4 regions of the Cryobacterium sp. CG_9.6 genome follow, and region 1 is predicted to be linked to each of the others. Evidence: riboswitches for the same ligand, from Rfam matches in the RefSeq annotation. Region 1 holds a riboswitch; each other region holds the start of a gene.
The links. A riboswitch is a leader RNA that binds a small molecule or an ion and turns the genes downstream of it on or off. The one in region 1 is predicted to bind thiamine pyrophosphate.

Region 1 (4,646 bases):
CCGGCAGTCCGATCGCCAGAACGCGGAGGCCGATTGCGAGTCCGAGCGCCACGGAACCCTCCGTTACCGTGACGAATCCCGCCTGCCACAGGGTGGTTCCGGAATCCTGACCGTACAGCACCGTGGTCAGGGCGGCGAGGGGTGCAGCGATCCAGACCGGTGCCGTGCGCAGCCAGAATTGCCGGGCGCTGAGGCCGCACCAGAGGAGAAGTACACCCTCAAGCAGCAGCGCTACGCCGGCGGAGACCCAGTCAATCGACAGTAGTAGGGCGCAGCTCACGATCAGGGCCACCGCGAGTTTGGCCACCGGGTTCAGTCGAGCCACCGCGCTCGGGCGAATGGTGGGTGTCAGCAGGCTCACGGGGCGTCCACCAGCGAGTCGTTCGGCAGTGAATCGTTCGCCAGCCGGGCGGGCAACACACAGTTCACGTCGGCGAGGGTCCGCACGAACTGCTCATCGTGGGTGACAGCAACGAGTGCGGTTCCATCGTCGAGCAGCTCGGCGAGGAGCAGCACGAGCTCCTGCCAGGTGCGGGAATCCTGCCCAAAAGTGGGCTCGTCCAACACGAGCAGGCGAGGCCGGGTGGCCAACACCGTTGCCACGGAGAGTCGCCGCTTTTCCCCGCCCGAGAGGGTGAACGGGTTCGCCTCAGCCAGGTGGTCCAGCCGCAGCCGTTGCAGAAGCTCATCCACGCGAGTGGTCTGTTCGGCCACGCTCAGGTGCAGCGCGCGCGGTCCGATGGCCAGATCATCGCGCACCGTGGCGGCTAAAAACTGGTGTTCGGGGTCTTGAAAGACGGTGCCAATCCGGGTGAGCAGCTGCGTGGAGCGCCAGCGCACGGGGTGCGAACCGACACCGTTAGCCAGAGCTGACCCGGCCGCAAGCGTTCCCCCGGCTGGCGCGAGGAGCCCGGCGAGGGTGAGCGCGAGGGTCGACTTGCCCGCACCGTTGGGACCGGTCACGGCGGTGGCAAGCCCCGAGCGGATGTCGAGGGTAATGTCCCGAGCCACGACCTCGGCCCGCCGACGCGCGAACGGCACCCGGCCCACCATCAGCTCCTCCGCGTGGAGCAGGAGGTCTCCCGTCTCCGCCGGGCGGGCCCGTCGAACCGGCAATTGCAGTGCCACGTTGGGTACCCAGACACCGGCCCGTGACAGGCGTTCCCCCTCGTTGGCCAGCACCTGCGCGGTGGGGCCGTCGGCCATCACCCCACCGGCGGGGTCCAGCACAATCACCCGGTCCACCCCGTCTTGCCACACCGCTACGCGATGCTCAATGACAATGAGCGTTGCGCCGGAGCGGTCGAGTCCCCGCACCACCGCATCCCGAACCTCAACCACACCGGCCGGGTCGAGGTTGGCGGTGGGCTCATCGAGCAGTAGAAGCCCCGGCGACATGGCGAGAACCCCGGCGAGGGCCAAACGCTGCTTCTGACCCCCGCTCAGCGCAGACGTGGGGTGGTCCAGGGGCAGGTCCAGCCCCACGGCCGCCAGGGCGGCCCGCACTCGCGGCCAGATCTCGGCACGGGGAACCGCAAGGTTCTCACAGCCAAACGCCACGTCATCGCCGATTCGTGCCAGAACCACCTGGGAATCGGGGTCTTGCAGAACCAACCCAACCCGGCCACGGGCATCCGCAGCGCGTCGACCGTCGACCAGCAGGTCGCCTGCGGAGTCACCGTCCTCGTCATCACCGAGCACGCCGGCAAGCGCGTGCATCAGAGTGCTCTTTCCGGCCCCGCTGGGCCCGAGAAGGAGCACGCGCTCCCCCGGTGCAATATCGAGGTCGAGGGCCGACACGGCCGGTCGGGAACGGCCGGCGTGCCGCCAGCCCCAGCCGCGGGCCGTGATGCGGGCGGGGGTGACCCGGGTATCGGAGATGATCGTGGTCATCCCCTACAGCGCGGTCGGCGCCGCGCCCACGGTGCGGGTGACCTCGCGTCCGCTGGCAAACCGGCTGAGCGCACCCGTTCGGGCCAGTCCTCGCACCGCAAGCCAGGACAGCAGCCCGGCGAACACCGTGCCCGAGATGATGGCCGTCACGAAGTACACGGTCTTGAAGCCCATGTCGAGCGCCGCGTAGCTGATGGTGGTGTCCAAGAGCGCAACAGCCAGCCCGGCGCCGGCGCCGGCGAGGAGGGCGACTCCCAGCCGATAGTTGGCGTAGAAGAACAGGGCGAAGACCAGCTCGGCGCCGAGGCCCTGCAGCACACCCCAGATCAGAGTGGCAAAGCCCCACTGGGTGCCGATGAGCATGGATACGACGGCGGCAATGACCTCGGTATAGAGGGCCGCGCCGGGCTTACGAATGATAAGTCCGCCGAGCACTCCGGCGAAGAGCCAGCCGCCGGCCAGCAGACCGCCGAGACCCGGCGTGAAGGCCAGGAGGCTGCTCAACGGCGTCCAGGCCAGGCCCCAGGCCCAGAAGATGACGCCGCTCGCGACGCCGATGACACTGGCGACCACGATGTCCACGACGCGCCAGCGATAGGTGCGGGTCTTGGTCGCCGTCGGATGTGTTGCGAGGGGGGTAGAGGTTGTGTTCATTGTCGTGCCCTTTCCGAAGATGGATCATCGGAAGATGACCCAGATGGGGCACGGGTACGAGAAGTCTCCCTGCGCCGGCATGATCCGGATCAGGTTCGACGGTCGAAGCTGCTAGCTTCCTCTCAGCCCGGTTAACCGGACTCCCGTGTTCAGCATCAGTCTAGCTGCCCGCTTAGACTCACGGAATGGGTTTGGGTACATGAGCATGCTGGTTGTGGTCGTCGCCGCGACGATCATGCTGGTGCTGTTGCGGGCGTCGCTTCGTCGCCGGCGCCGCATTGCCAGGGGTTTGCCCGTGCACGACACCTGGCACTGGCCGCTCTGGCTGCGCCGTCTGCTGCGGCCGCGCTGGCCCCGCTCGCGTCGACGGCGCAACCCGTAGTTTCTGCTCTCGGTGACCTACTTCTTCAGGGCGCGGATGATGCGGATCAGCACACGGCCCGTCACCTAGATGAAGGGGATGCCGACGGCCAGCAGTGAAATGACGTTCGGTTCAAACCGCACGGTGCCCGCCGACTTCACGTAGGCGCCGATCGGTATCGCAGCGCCACCTCCGCCGCCGCCCGAACCCTGGTCGCCGGAGTCTCCGCCGCCGAAACCGTAGTTCACGATCGCCACGGGCACCAGCGTGACCCCGTCGATCTGAATCGGATCACCGTAGGCGGACTTCACGCCGGCTGAACGGGACATTTCTGCGAGCTTTTCCGGAAGGCTAGTCATGACAACAGGCTACCCCGGGTTGGGCTCGGCTCCCGGCGCGGTGTGAGAAGTGGGCGCGGTGCGTGAGGTGGGCGCAATGTGCGAGGCGGGGCGAACGGCTCCACGGCCGAACTTCGCCGTCACGGTGTCGACAGCGCGCTCGGCCTCGCGCCAGTCTTCGTCGGGATCCCACAGGGCCAGGCCCGCGCTGTCCTCCGGTGAGAGCTGTTCCATGCGCACGCCAATCAGGCGCACCCGAATTCCCGGTGCCGCGAGCAGCTCAAAAGCCGCACTCACCTCCTCGTAGATGCGGCGACCTACGTTGCTCGGATCCGCCAGAGTGCGGGAGCGCGTCACGGTGGTGAAGTCCGGGTAGCGCAGTTTCAGCACCACGCGCCTCCCCACCAGGCCCCCTCGTCGCAGACGCACGGCGACCGCATCGGAGAGCCGCAGCAGCTCGCTGCGCAGCGCCGCGGCATCCGTCATGTCGTACTCGAATGTAGTCTCGTGTCCCACGCTCTTCTCCTCGCGTACCAGCGTGACACCACGGCCATCCCTCCCCCATGACAGCTCGTGCAGCTTGTGTCCGGAGGCCTCCCCCACGGCCCGCTGCAGCGCGGGCAGGGGCAGGCGGGCAATATCGCCGATGGTACGGAGCCCCAGCCGAACGAGGGCTTCCTCGGTTGTGGCCCCCACGCCCCACATGAATTTCACCGGAAGCGGATGCAGAAAGTTGAGCGTCTGCTCAGCCGGCACAACGAGCAGACCGTTGGGTTTGGCCAGCCCGGAGGCGAGCTTGGCGATAAATTTTGTGGATGCCGCGCCCACCGAACAGACCAGGCCGGTCTCGGCGAAGACGCGGGCACGTATCAGCTCCGCAATCACAGCGGGAGAACCGTGCAGGCGGCGCGCGCCGGCCACGTCCAGAAATGCCTCGTCGATGCCGAGGCGTTCCACGAGCGGTGTCACGTCGTCGAAGATGCTCATGACCCGTTCGGAGTAGTGCTGGTACGCGGCCATGTGCGGCTCGAGCACCACGGCCTGCGGGCATTTGCGCAGCGCCAGCAGCATGGGCATCGCGGAGTTCACGCCGAACCGCCGCGCAATGTAGTTTGCCGCCGTCACGACGGAACGACCACCGCGGTGTCCCACGATCACCGGTTGGTGGGCAAACTCCGGGTGGTCAAGTAGCTCCACGGAAACAAAGAAAGCGTCGAGGTCAACATGCAAAATCGTGGCCGTGGAATCGTCGACGTCAGCGGTCGAGACCTGCCGTTCACTGCCGTCCTGCTTGCCCATGCAGAAACTCTAACTCTCGGTCGATGCCCGGGTGTAACGCACAAAGCGATATTCGAGTCCGGTGCTCGACGTGTGCCATCCCGTGGCCGGATCTGCGCTCT
Region 2 (4,646 bases), on a different contig from region 1:
TCAGTGCCACCTCGATGAACTCCGCTGCCCGGCTGTAGCGCTGGTCGTGGGAGGGCAGCACGTCCATTCCATGGTTGCGGGCTTCGGCGTCAAACATGGAAGTGACCACGTTCCAGCCAATGCGCCCCTTACTAATGTGATCCAACGATGCAAGCATGCGCGCCGCGTGAAAAGGCGTAAAAAAGGTCGCCGAGATAGTGCTGACCAGCCCGATCCGACTCGTCGCCCGCGCCATCGCGGCCATCGCCGTCAACGGCTCAAGAAACCACCGCGGGCCGGTGCTCACATCATTGACGGCGTGCCCGTCGGCGAAGAACACGGCGTCAAAGAAGCCACGTTCAGCGCTTTGGGCGAGCCGTTCATAGAAACTGATGTCCCCCAACTGCTCGATGGGCGACTGCGGCCGCCGCCAGGCGGCACCGTGGTGGCCACAACCCATAAGGAACGCATTGAAGTGGAGCTGGCGCGGGGCCGACATAACCGGCGCGGCCCTAGTTCATCACCAAGCCGCCGTCGACCACCAGGTTCTGACCGGTGACCGACCGCGCCCAGGGGGAAGCAAAAAAAAGTACCGCATCGGCAAATTCGGCCAGGGTTGTCACCCTGCGCAGCGGGGTAGACGCGGCAATGAAGTCGAACACGTCCTCGGGGGTGGCCGCGCTGGCATCCGTGGTGCGCAACAGCCCACCGGAGACCATGTTCACAGCAATGTTATGCAGGCCAAGATCTGAGGCAAGGGTGCGGGTCAGGGAGAGCAGGGCAGCCTTGGCGGCCGTGTAGTCGTGGTACGGCACCACCGGGTTTTGAAACAGGTTCGTGCCGATGTTGATAATGCGGCCGAACCCGACCTCACGCATGCCTGCCAGCGCCTGCTGCGTCGTGTTCAGGGCACCGCGGACACTGCCAGAGAACTGCGCCTCAAACTCGTCCCAACTGATGTCGGCAGCGCCAGAGCGAGCATCGCCGTTAAAACTGAAATCGGCCAACGCGTTATTGACCACCGTTGTCACAGGAGACCCAAAATATGCCTGAGCCTGCGTGAATATTGCCGCGACCTGGGATCGGTCGGTCACGTCAGCCCGCACAGCAAAAGCATGTTCACGGCCATATCTAGCAGCCAGGGTCTCCGCCGCTGCGGCGCTGTTGCGATAGTTAATGACTACCCGGGCACCCTGAGCCGCGAAAGCGTGCACGATGCTTGTACCCAAGCCGCGTCCGCCGCCGGTGACCAGGACAATCTGTTCTGCTATTTGCATGATTTTCTTCACCTTGGGTAAGGCGAAAGGACGAGATCCGGCACCAATACGGTGCACGTAATTCTCCGTGACATCCCTTCGCTAGTTCGAACTAGATCAGGTTCAACGGGTGTCATCTCAGCCAACCGTCATACAGTCGGCACCCCGTGTCGCTGAAAATGAGTATACGCAACCGCCTGGTATCGGCGAATCCGCGTCCTGAACTCATCAACTGCCGGGATGCCCTGGTCTAGTATTACCAGGTCAACGCCGCGCGCCTGCAGGGTGTTGGATAACTCGATGAGGTTTTCCAACGACCGGCCGAGCCGGTCGAGTTTAGTCACCACGATTTGATCGCCAGCCCGGTTGGCCGAGAGTAGAGCTTTGTCGAGTTCGGGTCGGCCGGCGAGGGTCTCCGACGCTGTGTCGAGGAAGACCTGTTCGCAACCGGCCCCGGTCAGGGCATCGTGTTGGGCTTCGGGGTGCTGGTCTCGGGTGGAGACCCGGCCGTATCCAATTGGCATAACAAAACCGCATCACCAACTCGGTAGTGCGTTACATAGACGGGTACACGCCAAGTATTACAAAACCCACCCTGTGATTCCGCGACCAACTGAACCTGTCCCGGAGTGTCGTGCGAACGATCATTACCGAACACCACACGTCACAAAACATCAGCGTCGGCGGCCTGAGGCGCGCCGGTTTCATCTAAACGCCGCAACGTCGACACGTTATTGTCGCGCTGAGTGAATCGGCACGTTGACGCCAACACCGTGGATAAAATCTAAGCCGGAAAAACTGACACAAACGAGGCGACCGCCGACTCGAAATGATCGAACATGACATGTCGCCGCGGTGCTTCTATGTTCATGACTTCAAAAACGGAACCACGTTTTTCGATGTAACCCAGCACCTTCTCGGGCGACCTTTCATGGCAGCGTCGATCGCTCACACGCCATTCATGATCGGACAGACTACGGACCTCGAGATCTCCCGTTGCACACGGTTTATGACCCTGATTCGACATTGAATCTCCTCGTGATGAGCGGTCCAGACCGGCGGTACCTCGACCAGCTCCGATGCCGCTTGCACCACCCTCTAACATACCCCCGCCCCTTGGCAGCATGCCGTTGCCGGCAAATACACCGCCCAATTGTCGTTATCGGGCAGTGCTGCGCAAAGGCTTCCCGCAGACTGTGCGACCGGCGGGCGGCGCCTATTTTGGCCAAGATCTTGATCTGGTCGGGCTCACACTCGATGAAACTTTTGGCGTTGCGGACCTGCTGAACGCAGCATTTCGTAACCCCCTGCGTGTCAGGATCGGGTGAGGCCAGTAGCTAATAGCAAGTCCGCCGTGTTGCAGGGGCGAGAACTAGGAACTGATTCACCATGTCCAGCCCATCAATAAGCGTCGTGCGCGACGATAGTCCTATGAACAACAGCATTCCCGAAGGGCCAAGATCGGGTGGTCCGACGCGGAGGCGTTCGATCACTCCGGCGCAAAAGCTTGTCCACCTTGCCGCTTACGATGTCGCGACGGCCACGAATAAGCCTGAATCCACCGGTCGGCGTCTGAAGGAATCCTGATTTTGGTTTGGCGAGGTTTTGGCGTTTCGGGCGTGGGTGTGGTCCGGGGCTCGCGGCCCGGGGTGTTCCACTGGTGTTCCTGTTGATGTGGATGTAGGCGGGTCGTCTCGGGCGGAAGTTCTGGTTGAACAGGGCCGTCCAGGGTTTCTCCCAGGGCCAGTGTTCGGGCAGGTGCAGGGTGATGCGCCTCGCGGAGGTCGAGATTCTGGCGGGGACGCTGATAAGTTTCCGGCGGATCGTTGCGGTGGTCGCTCAGGCAAGACCGTTTCCCTCGGTCGTCGCAGCGGCGCGGGTGCGGTTAAGCACCATCACGGCCATGACCAGCCAGGCCGCATAGGCGGTGAAACCGCCTGAGGGTAGGTGCGCCAGAGCGCTGCTCCTCAGGTCGGAATTCACGAGTTCTACCGTGGCGTGGGCGCGGTGGGTTTTGTCGGCGGTGACGGTGTCGAGGGTGCTGGTGGTGAAGAAAGCGTGGGACCGGTGGGTGTCGAACAGGGTTGGCTGGTCGACGTTTTTCTTGTTCAGTTCCGGGATCCGCCGCACGACCAAGCGCCCGGTGATCTGCTCGTTCTTCTTGCGGGACGTGAACGCGGTGAACGGGACCTCGGCGACTTCGGCGTTACTGATCCACGTTTTGGTGCCCTCGTCGTAGATGGCGTTGGTGTATTCAATTGCTGTCCAGGCAGTGCCGGGGATCGTTCCGATTGCTCGTTTGATGGCGGGGTCCATGCGGGCGGTGACCGAAACGTCGGCACCAGCTTTCAGGGCCGCGCTGATTGAGGCGTGATCGTAGAAGGCAGAGTCGGCACGAAAGGGCACGCGTGCCGTGTCGGCTCCGCGGAGCCGTTTGGTCGTAGCCAGGGCGTCTCTGATGGGGCGTGCGGCGCCGCGCGGTGATCGGCAGGAACCGCGGCGCAGTCGCTGGCCGATGATGATCGGCGCTGATACGTCGGTCTTGACTGTCGCGAGGATGGCGTTGAGGCCGCGCACCCCGGAGCACCCGTAGCCAATCCCGCACGGGCGGCCAATTTCATGATCGGGACCAACCCAGCGGACGATACAAGATTCGGGTCGGTGAATGATGCAGAAACGGCGCGGTTGGTGTGGGAAACTTGCATCTACGAGATGCCCCTCTGCTTGGTAACGTTGACCTCTAGACAAGTCCTATTTTACCTGATCAGATGGGCATTCTCGGTTTAACGCGCCGTCAGAACCTCACGTCGATCGGTGGATTCAGGCTAAGCCCAATACCGTTCAGTTAAGCATTCTCGTGTTACGTTGTGGCTATGGCGCGTACAGGGTGGGTGAAGCCGGTCTCGGACCGTCGGTTGTCGGATTTGGTATCGGTCGGCTTGTTGACCCGTGTGTTCCCGGCTGATGTCATCGACGAGGTGGTCCAGGCCGCGGGGCGGACGGAGCAGCGTAACCGGGCGTTGCCGGCACGGGTGATGGCGTATTTCTCCATCGGGATGGGCCTGTATGCCGAAGCGTCCTACGAGGATGTGTTCGCTCAGCTGACGAATGGGCTGTCGTGGTCAACTGGCTGGTCCGAGACGTTTGCGCCGCCGTCAAAGTCGGCCATCTTTCAGGCGCGCAGGCGGCTGGGGTTCGAACCGGTGCGGGACTTGTTTGCCCGCGTAGCTCGGCCGCTGGCTAGGCCTGACACGCCGAGGTCGTGGCTGGCTGGGCGGCGTCTAATGTCCATCGACGGAACGATCCTGGATCTGGCCGACAGCGTGGTGAATACGGAGTTCTTTGGCCGGCCACCGGTCAGCCGTGGGGAGCAATCTGCTTTTCCGCAGGCACGCCTGGTGGCGCTGGCCG
Region 3 (4,646 bases), 680 kb from region 1:
GAGCGCGTGCACCGGACCCGTCTTGGAACGGTAGGTCTTCGTTAAGCCGGTGGCCTCAATGATCACGCTGCGCAGTCCTTTGCCTGGTGGTTCACGGGAGGATTAAAGGCTAGCCACCCGGCCTTCCCGTGACAACCGTTCGGGGGTACCGGAGTCGGCGGCGGCCCAGAGTGATGCGAAGTGGTGAATAGGGCCAGCGCCTCGGCCCACGTGAAGCTCGTCCGCGTGGCGCAGGCTCTCGGTGACCCAGGCTTTTGCGGCCGCGAGTGCGAGTTCCCAGTCGCCGAGGCGCGCCTGCTGCGTGGCCATCGCGCTCGAGAGGGAGCAGCCGGTGCCGTGAGTGTTGTTCGTGACCACGCGCTCGGCCCCCAGTTCCACAACCGTGCGGCCACCCGAGAGGGACCCGCTGGCATCGACGAGGGCGTCCGGCGAACGGGTGCCGGCGAGGTGTCCACCCTTCACGAGCACGATCACTCCGTGCGCCGCCGATACCGCGAGCGCTTGAGCCAACGCCTCGCCCCAGGTGAGCGCCGTCGTGGCCTGGGCGAGAACGGCCAGCTCGGGCAGGTTCGGCGTAACAACATGGGCGAGGGAGAGCAGCTCGCGCAGGGCCGCCTCTGCCGGTTCGTCAAGTAGGCGGTCGCCGCTCGTGGCGACCATCACCGGGTCGAGCACCACAATGGGCGGGCGGATGCGTCGCAGCCACCCGCTGACCTCGTCGATCACGTGCGCGTTGGAGAGCATGCCAATCTTGACCGCATCAATAACCACGTCGTCGCTGACCGCATCGAGTTGCTCTCGCAGAAAAGACACCGGCGGCACGTGCACGGCTCGCACACCCTGCGTGTTTTGGGCCACAAGCGCGGTGACCACGGCCATGCCGTAGCCGCCGTTGGCCGAGATGCTCTTAAGGTCGGCCTGAATGCCGGCACCGCCCGTGGGATCGGTTCCGGCAATGCTCAGCACCCGCGCAATCCGGCCCCCGCCCGGCCCAACTTTGGCCGCGCCCGCCCGCCCCGGCCGGACGCTCACGCGGCACCAGCCCAGGCCTGGGCGAAGGCCCGAGTAGCTTCTTCGGGGTCGGCCGCGGCGCAGATGGCCGACACCACGGCCATTCCCGCCGCTCCGGCGGCTCGCAGCGCCCCGGTATCGGCGAGACCGACACCGCCAATGGCCACACACGGCAACGACGTGGTAGCCGCGAGGCGTGCAAATCCGGCCACACCGAGCGGCTCCGGGTGGTCTTTCTTCGTGAGTGTGGGGCGGATCACGCCCATCCCGAGGTAGTCCACGGTTCCGGGTGCAAGCGCGTGCACCGCGTTCAGATGCGCCGGGTGGTTCGCCGTGAGGCCGAGCAGGGCGAGCGGGCCGATGAGCGTGCGTACGGCATCCGCTGGCAGGTCGGACTGGCCAACATGCACGCCGTCCACCGCCGCGCCAGCTGCCCGGGCCGCGAGGTACACGTCAACCCGGTCGTCAATCACGAGGGCGCACCGCCCGTCCGTGAGACGCGCCGCCGCCAGCAGCAGCGCATACAGTTCCCGCGTGGACGCGGTCTTATCGCGAATCTGCACGATGGACACTCCCCCCGCCACCGCGCTCTCAATCACCCCGAGCACGCCACGCGCACCGCTCAGGCCTGGGTCGGTCACCAAATAGGTGGATAGATCAGCGGATGCGCGCCGCACGCTCACGAGATCACCGCTAACGTGCGCACGTCTTCCGTCGTCACCGCGGCGAGGGCATCGAGGAACGCCACCGAAAAGCTGCCCGGCCCGCTGGCGACGAGCGCGGCCTGCTGCGCCGCAATCGTGTACACCGCGCACGCGGCGACGGTCGTGGCGAGCCGATTGACATGCAGAGACGCAAAGGCCGCCATCACCGCCCCGAGGGCGCAGCCGCCGCCGGTAATGCGGGTGAGGAGGGGCGTGCCGTTGGTGATGCGCACATCCGCTTCGCCATCGGTCACGATGTCGACCGCACCCGATATGGCCACGATCGATCCAAACTCGCGGGCCAGCGACCGCCCGGCTGCCAGCGCCGATTCGCCTCCGTCGGTGGCGTCGACGCCGCGCCCGCCCGCGCCCACTCCGGCGAGCGCCAGAATTTCGGAGGGATTGCCGCGAATAATCGTGGGTCGCAGCGCAACGAGCTCGTGCGCGAGTGCGGTGCGCACCGGCAATGCGCCAATGGCCACCGGGTCGAGCACCCACGGCGTACCCGAAGCGGATGCCGCCCGCGCCGTCGCGAGCATCGCCACGCGCTGCTCGGCGTGCGGCGTGCCCAGGTTCACGAGCAGCCCGCTGGCGAGGGGGGCGAACATCTCGGCTTCCGTGGGCAGGTCAACCATGGCAGCCGACACTCCCAGGGCAAGCAACGCGTTGGCCGTGAAGTTGGTCACCACGGCATTGGTGATGCACTGCACGAGCGGAGTTGTGCGGCGCAGATCGGTGAGGAGCTGTGCCGTGGCACGAGCATGGTCGTTCAACAAGCGAGAGTTCACTCGCGACATCCCTTCGCTAGTTCTGACTAGATCAGGTTCAACGGGTGTGTTCTCAGCCCTCGATCGCGACGGCACCCCGTGTCACACGTCCACCCTAGCGGGGCGGGCTATGCGTGTCCGTCTCCGGCCTTTGTTGTTGTCGCTACTTCAGGAGATCCTCCGAAACACGCACCCGCCGCCCCGGAAACACGCGGCAGGTGACCGGCGCCCGGCCGGATCTCCTGAACTAGCAACCAGGACTGGCCGCGCTGGCCCTCTGCGAGGCCCCCGCCGGGCGTGCTGCACCAGGCCTGTCCGCATCGGTCACGCCCGCCCCCCGTCGTTACTTCAGGAGATCCCCCGAACCACGCGCCCAGCGCCCCGGAAACACGCGGCACACGACTTGCGCCCCGCCGGATCTCCTGAACTAGCAACCACAACCGCCAGACAGACCGCCGCACAGGCTGCCACGGGCCCTTCCCGCACGCGCAGCAGCACGCTGCCCAACCTCGATCACGCCCGCCGCAAGTCGCTACTTCAGGAGATCCCCCGAAACAGGCACCCAGCGCCCGCGGAAACACGCGGCACATCACCCGACCCGAGCCATATCTCCTGAACTAGCAACCACACCCACCTACAGCCGGGCGAGGCGCTCGATATCCTCAAGGAACTCAGCGGCGACCTCGGCCGACACGGTCGTTCGGGTGGACAAGATGGCATCCTCATAGTCCGCTGTGCTCGGTCCTGCCATGGCGGAGGTGTCGGCAGAATCCAGCGACTGCTCGAGTGCGTTCTGTGACGCCCGGTGGGCGGCGTACTCGATGTCGGCCGGGGAGAACCCCTCGCTCTTCTCCACCAGAGTGGCGAGATCGACGACACCGACCACGGCCGACGGAATGTACCCGGCCCAGATGGCTTCGCGAGCGGCCACATCCGGAAGCCCGATCGGAATCACGTAGTCAAAACGTCCGTGGCGGAGGAAGGCCGAGTCGAGGGCGCGAATGAAGTTCGTGGCACAGACGAGCAGCCGGTCGGGCTGATCCCGGAACGCCGGAATGATCTTCAGCAGCTCATTAGTTACGCCCTGCATAGCCGAGGGCGGGTCACCCTGACGCTGGGCAGCGATCTCCTCCACCTCGTCGATGAACACCACGGCATGCTCGAGTTCGGCGATCTTCAGGAACGTTTCGCGCAGCGCGCCGGCCAGACCCTGCGGGTCGGCAGCGAGACGGGACGGGAACACCTCCACGAACGACCACTCCAGCCGCGACGCAATGGCCTTGGCAAACGTGGTCTTGCCGGTTCCGGGAGGGCCAAACAGCACCACGGCCTTGGGCGCCGAGACGCCATACTGCTCGGCCAGGTCGGGGTTGGCCAGCGGCAGCACGAGGCGCCGTTCGAGCAGCTCCTTCTCCCGTTGCATGCCGCCCACCTTGCTCCACAGGTTGCGCGGCAGCACACGACCGCCTAGCTCGGTGAGCAGCTTGAGTTCCTGACGCTGCACGGGAATGTGCCGTTCGAAGTAGCGCAGGTTGTGTTTCATTTCGAAGCCGCGGTTGAGGAAGGCATCCACTCGCGTTTCGCTTTCGGGCATCAACGCCGACAGTTTGGTCATACCGTCGGGCGCCATGCGCGTTTCGAGGGCGGCGAGGAGCCCGGTACCGATGCCGATGCCCTGCCATTTGCGGGCGGTTGCAAGAAATACGATCCAGCCCTGCGCGTGCGCGGCGCGACCCACGGCGGCACCGATCACCTCGTCACCGTGCACGGCGACGACCGCGTAGTCCTTCTGACAGGAGGCAAGCACCTCCGAGAGTCCGTAGACCGGCTCCGTATCGGATGCCTTGATCTCCTCCCACAGGCGCAGAATCCCGTCAAGATCATCGGAGTGAAAATCGCGCAGCCGCCAGCCGGTCATTCTGTACCTCACATCATTGGGTGTGGTGCCAATCTACGGCACTGCCCACCGGCGCCGACTCCGCGAGACCGCCCACCTCGCAGCACGTGCCGGACCCACCGCTGCCACCGGCCACCCCTCGCCGGTGCCTCCCGCGCCCGCCACCACCGCTCAAGCGGAAGCCGATGTCACAGCGGATGCCGTCAGCCTCCGCCGTACCGCCGCCATCGAGTCGATTTCTGGGTCCACCCCCAAACTCCGTGAACG
Region 4 (4,646 bases), on a different contig from region 1:
CGGTGCGCAGCAAGGCCGCGCGCTGGCGCATGCCCCCGGAGAGTTCGAAAGGATGTGCATCCTCAAAACCAGACAGGCCGAAGGCTGCAAAGAGACTGGCCGCCCGTGCTCGGGCGATCTTCTTAGTTTCCCCCGCCACCTCGAGGCCGAGGGACGTGTTCTCCAGAATGCTCCGCCACGGGAACAACAAATCCTTCTGCGGCATGTATGCAAAGTGTTCATGGTCACCGGTGACGACATGCCCGTCGACCAGGACCTCCCCGGAACTGGCCGTCTCCAGGCCGGCCATAATGTTGAACATGGTGCTCTTCCCGCATCCGCTCGGACCGATCACGGCAACGAATTCGCCCGGCTGCGCCGAGAAGGCGACGTCGTCGAGGACCGGCCGTACCTGCCCGCGGCCGAGCGGAAACGACTTACATATTTTGCGCAGTTCGATCTTCGGGGGAGTCGCCTCAGCCATGCCAGCTCCTGCGTTCCTTCGAACTCCAAGGAATGATCGCCCGTTCGGCGACGTAGGTCAACAGGAACAGGCACACGCTCACGAACGCGGTCACCGCAACGGCAGCCAACACAAGATCGGTGCGAAAGGAGTTCTTCATCATCGCCATATAAATGCCCAGGCCTCGCTCGGCGCCGACGTACTCGGCAAAAATGGCACCGGTGACGGCGTAGGCGATTCCGATTCGAAGGGCCGTGAAGAACGAGGGAAGCGCCGACGGAAGACGCACGTACACGAACTGCTTCCACCGGTTGGCCCCCATGCTGCGCAGCAGATTGATCGCGTCCCGATCGGTGCGGTTGAAACCGTCAATCAGTCCGACCGTGACCGGAAAGAATGTCACCAGGGCGATGACGATGACTTTGGGTAGCAGTCCGAATCCGAACCAGATGACCATCAGCGGCGCGATCGCAATGATGGGTATGGCTTGGGATGCCACCAGCAGTGGCACCAGTGCTCGCCGCAGCCCTGGTGAAAAATCGATCAGGATCGCCAGCGTCCACGCGACGGTCAGGGAGACGGCGAAGCCGAGAAACGTTTCTTGCAGGGTGGGGAGCGTATTGTCCCAGATCGCGGTGCGGGCCTCCCAGCCCTGCTGAAGAATGCGTTGCGGTGAGGGCAGGATCGCCGGCTGCACTCCGCCTGCCGTCACCGCCACCTGCCAGGTAATCACGAGCGCGGTAAGGATCGCGGCGGGAGGCGCGAGCGCCGAGAGTACCCTCGTGCGGGGCGCTGGAGCCGGCTTCACGGTGATGCTATTTTTCGCTGAGGTACTGCTCGGTGAACAATGTCGACGTGTCCAGCGATGCCGTGAGCGGTTTGCCGTCTTCGTCGGCCAAGAGGCCGGCACGGTAGAGGAAATCGGCCAGCTGCTGCCAGGTTTCTGCCGACTGAGTGCCCACTTTACCGTTGGCATCTGTGAGGTAGGAAGCGCTCAGTTTTTCCTGGCTTTGGTAAACGAGTTCCGTGTTTTCGAAGACGCCGGGATTGGCATCGATCAAAATCTTCGCCGCGGCATCTGGATGATCGGCGGCGTACTGGTACCCCTGTTGCAGAGCCTGGACGAACTGAGCAGTGGGGACAGGGTGCTTGGCCGTCCAGGCCCGGTTTGCCTCGACGATCACCGAGTATTGGTCCGGTAGGCCATAGTCGTGCAGAGCGAAGAACTTCATCGGGGTGCCACGAAGAGCGGCGTCGATACCCTCCCAGGTGGTGAATGCCGAGGTGAAATCAACTTTGCCGGCATAAAGGGCCTCATAGGCGGAGGTGCCCAGCGTAATTTTCTTAAACTCGCCCGTTCCACCGTCGTTCTTGATGACATCCGCAGCCTCGGTGGGAAAAACTGCGCTGGGGTCTGCCATGCCGAGGGTCTTGCCGTCGAGGTCTTTGGGGCTGCGAATGTCGTCGCGGCTGGCCAGGACCCCGATCGCCGTAGCGTCGTGTTGCAGCACCGACATTACCGAGATGTTGTCCACACCCGCTGCCGCCGCGAAGGTGGCCACGTCCTGAAAGCTGATACCGAAGTCAGCTGAGCCGGCATTGATGAGTGCGTCAGTGGATGACTGGCTGTATGGAAGCACCGTCACCTCAAGTCCCGCCTGCGTGAAGTACCCCTTCTCAAGAGCGACATACAACCCGGTGTGATTGGTATTCGGTGTCCAGTCCAAGGCGAAGGCCACCGGAGTCAACGCGGTAGACGAGTCGGTGCCTGTCGCCGAGCCTGATGCGCAGCCGCTCAAAACGATCGCCGCGGCAAGAGCCAGCGCGCCGCCCGTCACCCTCGACGAGGGCGCACTTTTGGGTAGAGATGTTTGCACTGTCGTGCCCTCCTTGATTGTAGGAATATCAGGGCACGGGATGTGAAAGTTTGCCTCCCTGCGCTGGCATGATCCAGATCAGGTTCGACGGTCGAAGATTGATAATCTTCCTCTCAGCCCGGCTCACCGGACTCCCGTGTTCAAGACGAGTGTAACCAAGAAACAGCCAAGCCTGGACAAACAACGTGTTGGTTCACACTCAATGCGTGCGTACCAAGTCATCGAACATCATTATTGCGCCGCCGAGGAGGTTGCCGCCGAATCCCCACTGCGTCGAGTCACCACCCCGGAAGAGTTTGCAGACGCCGCGCTGTTCTTCGTCTCTACTTGGTCCCGTTCTGTGACGGGACAAAATCTTGTTTTTGACGGTGGCTTTGTCAACTTTTGGTTGACAGTACCAGCCGAGCTGAACCGAAACTAGAAGTAGAACTAGACCGTGTTCCCAGGGATTGGCACTCGGTCGGTGACGATTCAGAACTGAACGCTGAACCTGGACATTAATCCAGTGATGGCAGGTATGCGCGCAGTTCTTTCGCTGCTTCCGAGGGATCCTTCGCCTCGGTGATCGCGCGGACGACAACGACGCGGCTCGCGCCGGCCGTCACGACCTGCTCGATGTTACCGAGATGGATGCCTCCGATAGCAAACCAAGGCACGACACTTTTCTCAACGCGCACCTGGTTGGCGGCGTAGCTCACCAGTTCAGGCCCTACCGCGGCGCGGCCTGGTTTGGTCGGTGTTTCCCAGACCGGGCCGACACAGAAATAGTCCAGACTCAGATCGGTCACTGCCTTGTTCACTTGCTCGGGCGTGTGGGTCGACAAACCGACCATGGTCTTTTCACCCACAAGTCGGCGAGCGAGTGCCAACGGAAGATCTTTTTGGCCAATATGAAAGACCGGAGCCTGAGCGAGAGTCGCTATATCTGCGCGGTCGTTGACGGCCCAAAGCTTGTCATGCCGCTCTGCGGAACTGCGGAGCACCTGGAGAAGTTCTAATTCTTCGGCGGCCTCTACAGTTTTGTCGCGCAACTGAATTATGTCCACGCCTCCTTCAAAGGCCGCGTCGAGAAATGCAGCATAATCACCGCTGACTTTTCGGGCATCGGTGCAGAGATAGAGCTGAGCGCGATCACGAAGCATAGGCCCTACACTAGGGGTGATCTGCGGGAGCCTGCACCGACAAGGGAGACAGGCTGAGAGGGCATCGGTTATTTAGTTACCGGCCGACCGTGTTGTGCAAACAACTCACCTGATCCGGTTAGTACCGGCGGAGGGAAGGAACTGTCTTTGACTAAACCACACGTTTTATGCAGCGTTGATGTCGCTGTGATCGGTGCCGGCATTGTTGGCCTCGGAATCGCTTGGTCAGCGGCGCAGTCTGGGCGAACAGTCATCGTCATCGACCCGGCGCCAGCTTCGGGGGCGACGTATGCAGCCGCAGGTATGCTGGCTCCGGTCAGCGAGCTGCACTATCAAGAAGAGGGTCTGCTGGAACTAACGCTGGCCTCAGCGGCGTTGTATCCATCATTCGTGACCCCCCTGGAAACTGATGGTGCCTGCACTGGATATCAGATCACCAGAACGATTATCGTGGGCGCGGATGCGGCTGACCGGCAAGCGCTGGCTGATCTGCGCCAAGTTCAGCTGAGGCGGGGGCTCGCCGTAGAGCCGCTCACCATTCGTCAGGCCCGGTCTATGGAACCTATGCTCAGTCCCCAGCTGTCCAGCGCCTTCAACGTTGAGCAGGACCATCAGGTTGATCCCCGACAGCTGGCCAAACGGCTGGAGAGCGCCCTTGAGATGTGGGCGAGGCAGAAAGAATGGATGCATAGTCACCTGAGTCGGCAGTCAGCTACTGGACTGCTGCACGAAAACCCGGCGAACACTAGCTCGCGTGTCACCGGCGTCGCCTTGGCTGATGGTTCCACCGTTACCGCGGGCGAGGTGATCGTTGCCAACGGTCTGGCCGCCTCGGACTTGCACGGGCTGCCCGGCTGGCTGAACTTCTCATTGCGTCCGGTGTACGGGGATATTCTGCGCCTGCGCGTTCCGGAACACTTACAGCCTCTGCTGACGGCGACCATCCGTGGTGTTGTGCGCGGTAACCCGGTCTATATCGTGCCGCGCACAGACGGGACTGTGGTGCTGGGGGCCACCTCTCGCGAAGACGGGTCTGCTGCAGTGTCAGCCGGTGGAGTCCATCAATTATTGCGTGACGGCCAGGTTCTAGTGCCCGCTGTGGCGGAGCTGGAACTCATAGAAATCACAGCCCGTGCGCGGCCGGGAACACCCGACAATGCGCCATTGCTCGGACGTGTCTCGGGC

Region 2: it holds a riboswitch for thiamine pyrophosphate, as region 1 does, so the genes downstream of both, H4V99_RS16080 (3-oxoacyl-ACP reductase) here and H4V99_RS10930 (ECF transporter S component) in region 1, are expected to answer to the same signal.
Region 3: it holds a riboswitch for thiamine pyrophosphate, as region 1 does, so the genes downstream of both, thiM (hydroxyethylthiazole kinase) here and H4V99_RS10930 (ECF transporter S component) in region 1, are expected to answer to the same signal.
Region 4: it holds a riboswitch for thiamine pyrophosphate, as region 1 does, so the genes downstream of both, H4V99_RS16100 (ABC transporter substrate-binding protein) here and H4V99_RS10930 (ECF transporter S component) in region 1, are expected to answer to the same signal.

Annotation. Positions count from the first base shown of each region.
Region 1 covers NZ_JARXUZ010000001.1:2,363,818-2,368,463, forward strand. The annotation lists gene H4V99_RS10920 (energy-coupling factor transporter transmembrane component T) at 1-361, opposite strand, end outside; gene H4V99_RS10925 (ATP-binding cassette domain-containing protein) at 358-1,893, opposite strand; gene H4V99_RS10930 (ECF transporter S component) at 1,897-2,547, opposite strand; TPP riboswitch at 2,596-2,703, opposite strand; gene H4V99_RS10935 (hypothetical protein) at 2,747-2,929, shown strand; gene H4V99_RS10940 (hypothetical protein) at 2,995-3,267, opposite strand; gene H4V99_RS10945 (DNA polymerase IV) at 3,277-4,545, opposite strand; gene H4V99_RS10950 (dihydrofolate reductase) at 4,555-4,646, opposite strand, start outside.
Region 2 covers NZ_JARXUZ010000002.1:92,331-96,976, reverse strand. The annotation lists gene H4V99_RS16085 (LLM class flavin-dependent oxidoreductase) at 1-478, opposite strand, end outside; gene H4V99_RS16080 (3-oxoacyl-ACP reductase) at 492-1,256, opposite strand; TPP riboswitch at 1,313-1,413, opposite strand; gene H4V99_RS16075 (recombinase family protein) at 1,385-1,759, opposite strand; partial or broken gene H4V99_RS16070 (IS1380 family transposase) at 2,949-3,836, opposite strand; gene H4V99_RS16065 (IS4 family transposase) at 4,109-4,646, shown strand, end outside.
Region 3 covers NZ_JARXUZ010000001.1:3,048,593-3,053,238, forward strand. The annotation lists gene H4V99_RS14110 (ATP-binding cassette domain-containing protein) at 1-66, opposite strand, end outside; gene thiD (bifunctional hydroxymethylpyrimidine kinase/phosphomethylpyrimidine kinase) at 103-1,032, opposite strand; gene thiE (thiamine phosphate synthase) at 1,029-1,694, opposite strand; gene thiM (hydroxyethylthiazole kinase) at 1,691-2,503, opposite strand; TPP riboswitch at 2,495-2,592, opposite strand; gene H4V99_RS14125 (bifunctional GNAT family N-acetyltransferase/ATP-binding protein) at 3,117-4,400, opposite strand.
Region 4 covers NZ_JARXUZ010000002.1:98,144-102,789, forward strand. The annotation lists gene H4V99_RS16090 (ABC transporter ATP-binding protein) at 1-463, opposite strand, end outside; gene H4V99_RS16095 (ABC transporter permease) at 456-1,250, opposite strand; gene H4V99_RS16100 (ABC transporter substrate-binding protein) at 1,258-2,319, opposite strand; TPP riboswitch at 2,358-2,467, opposite strand; gene H4V99_RS16570 (SDR family oxidoreductase) at 2,456-2,740, shown strand; gene thiE (thiamine phosphate synthase) at 2,817-3,461, opposite strand; gene thiO (glycine oxidase ThiO) at 3,609-4,646, shown strand, end outside.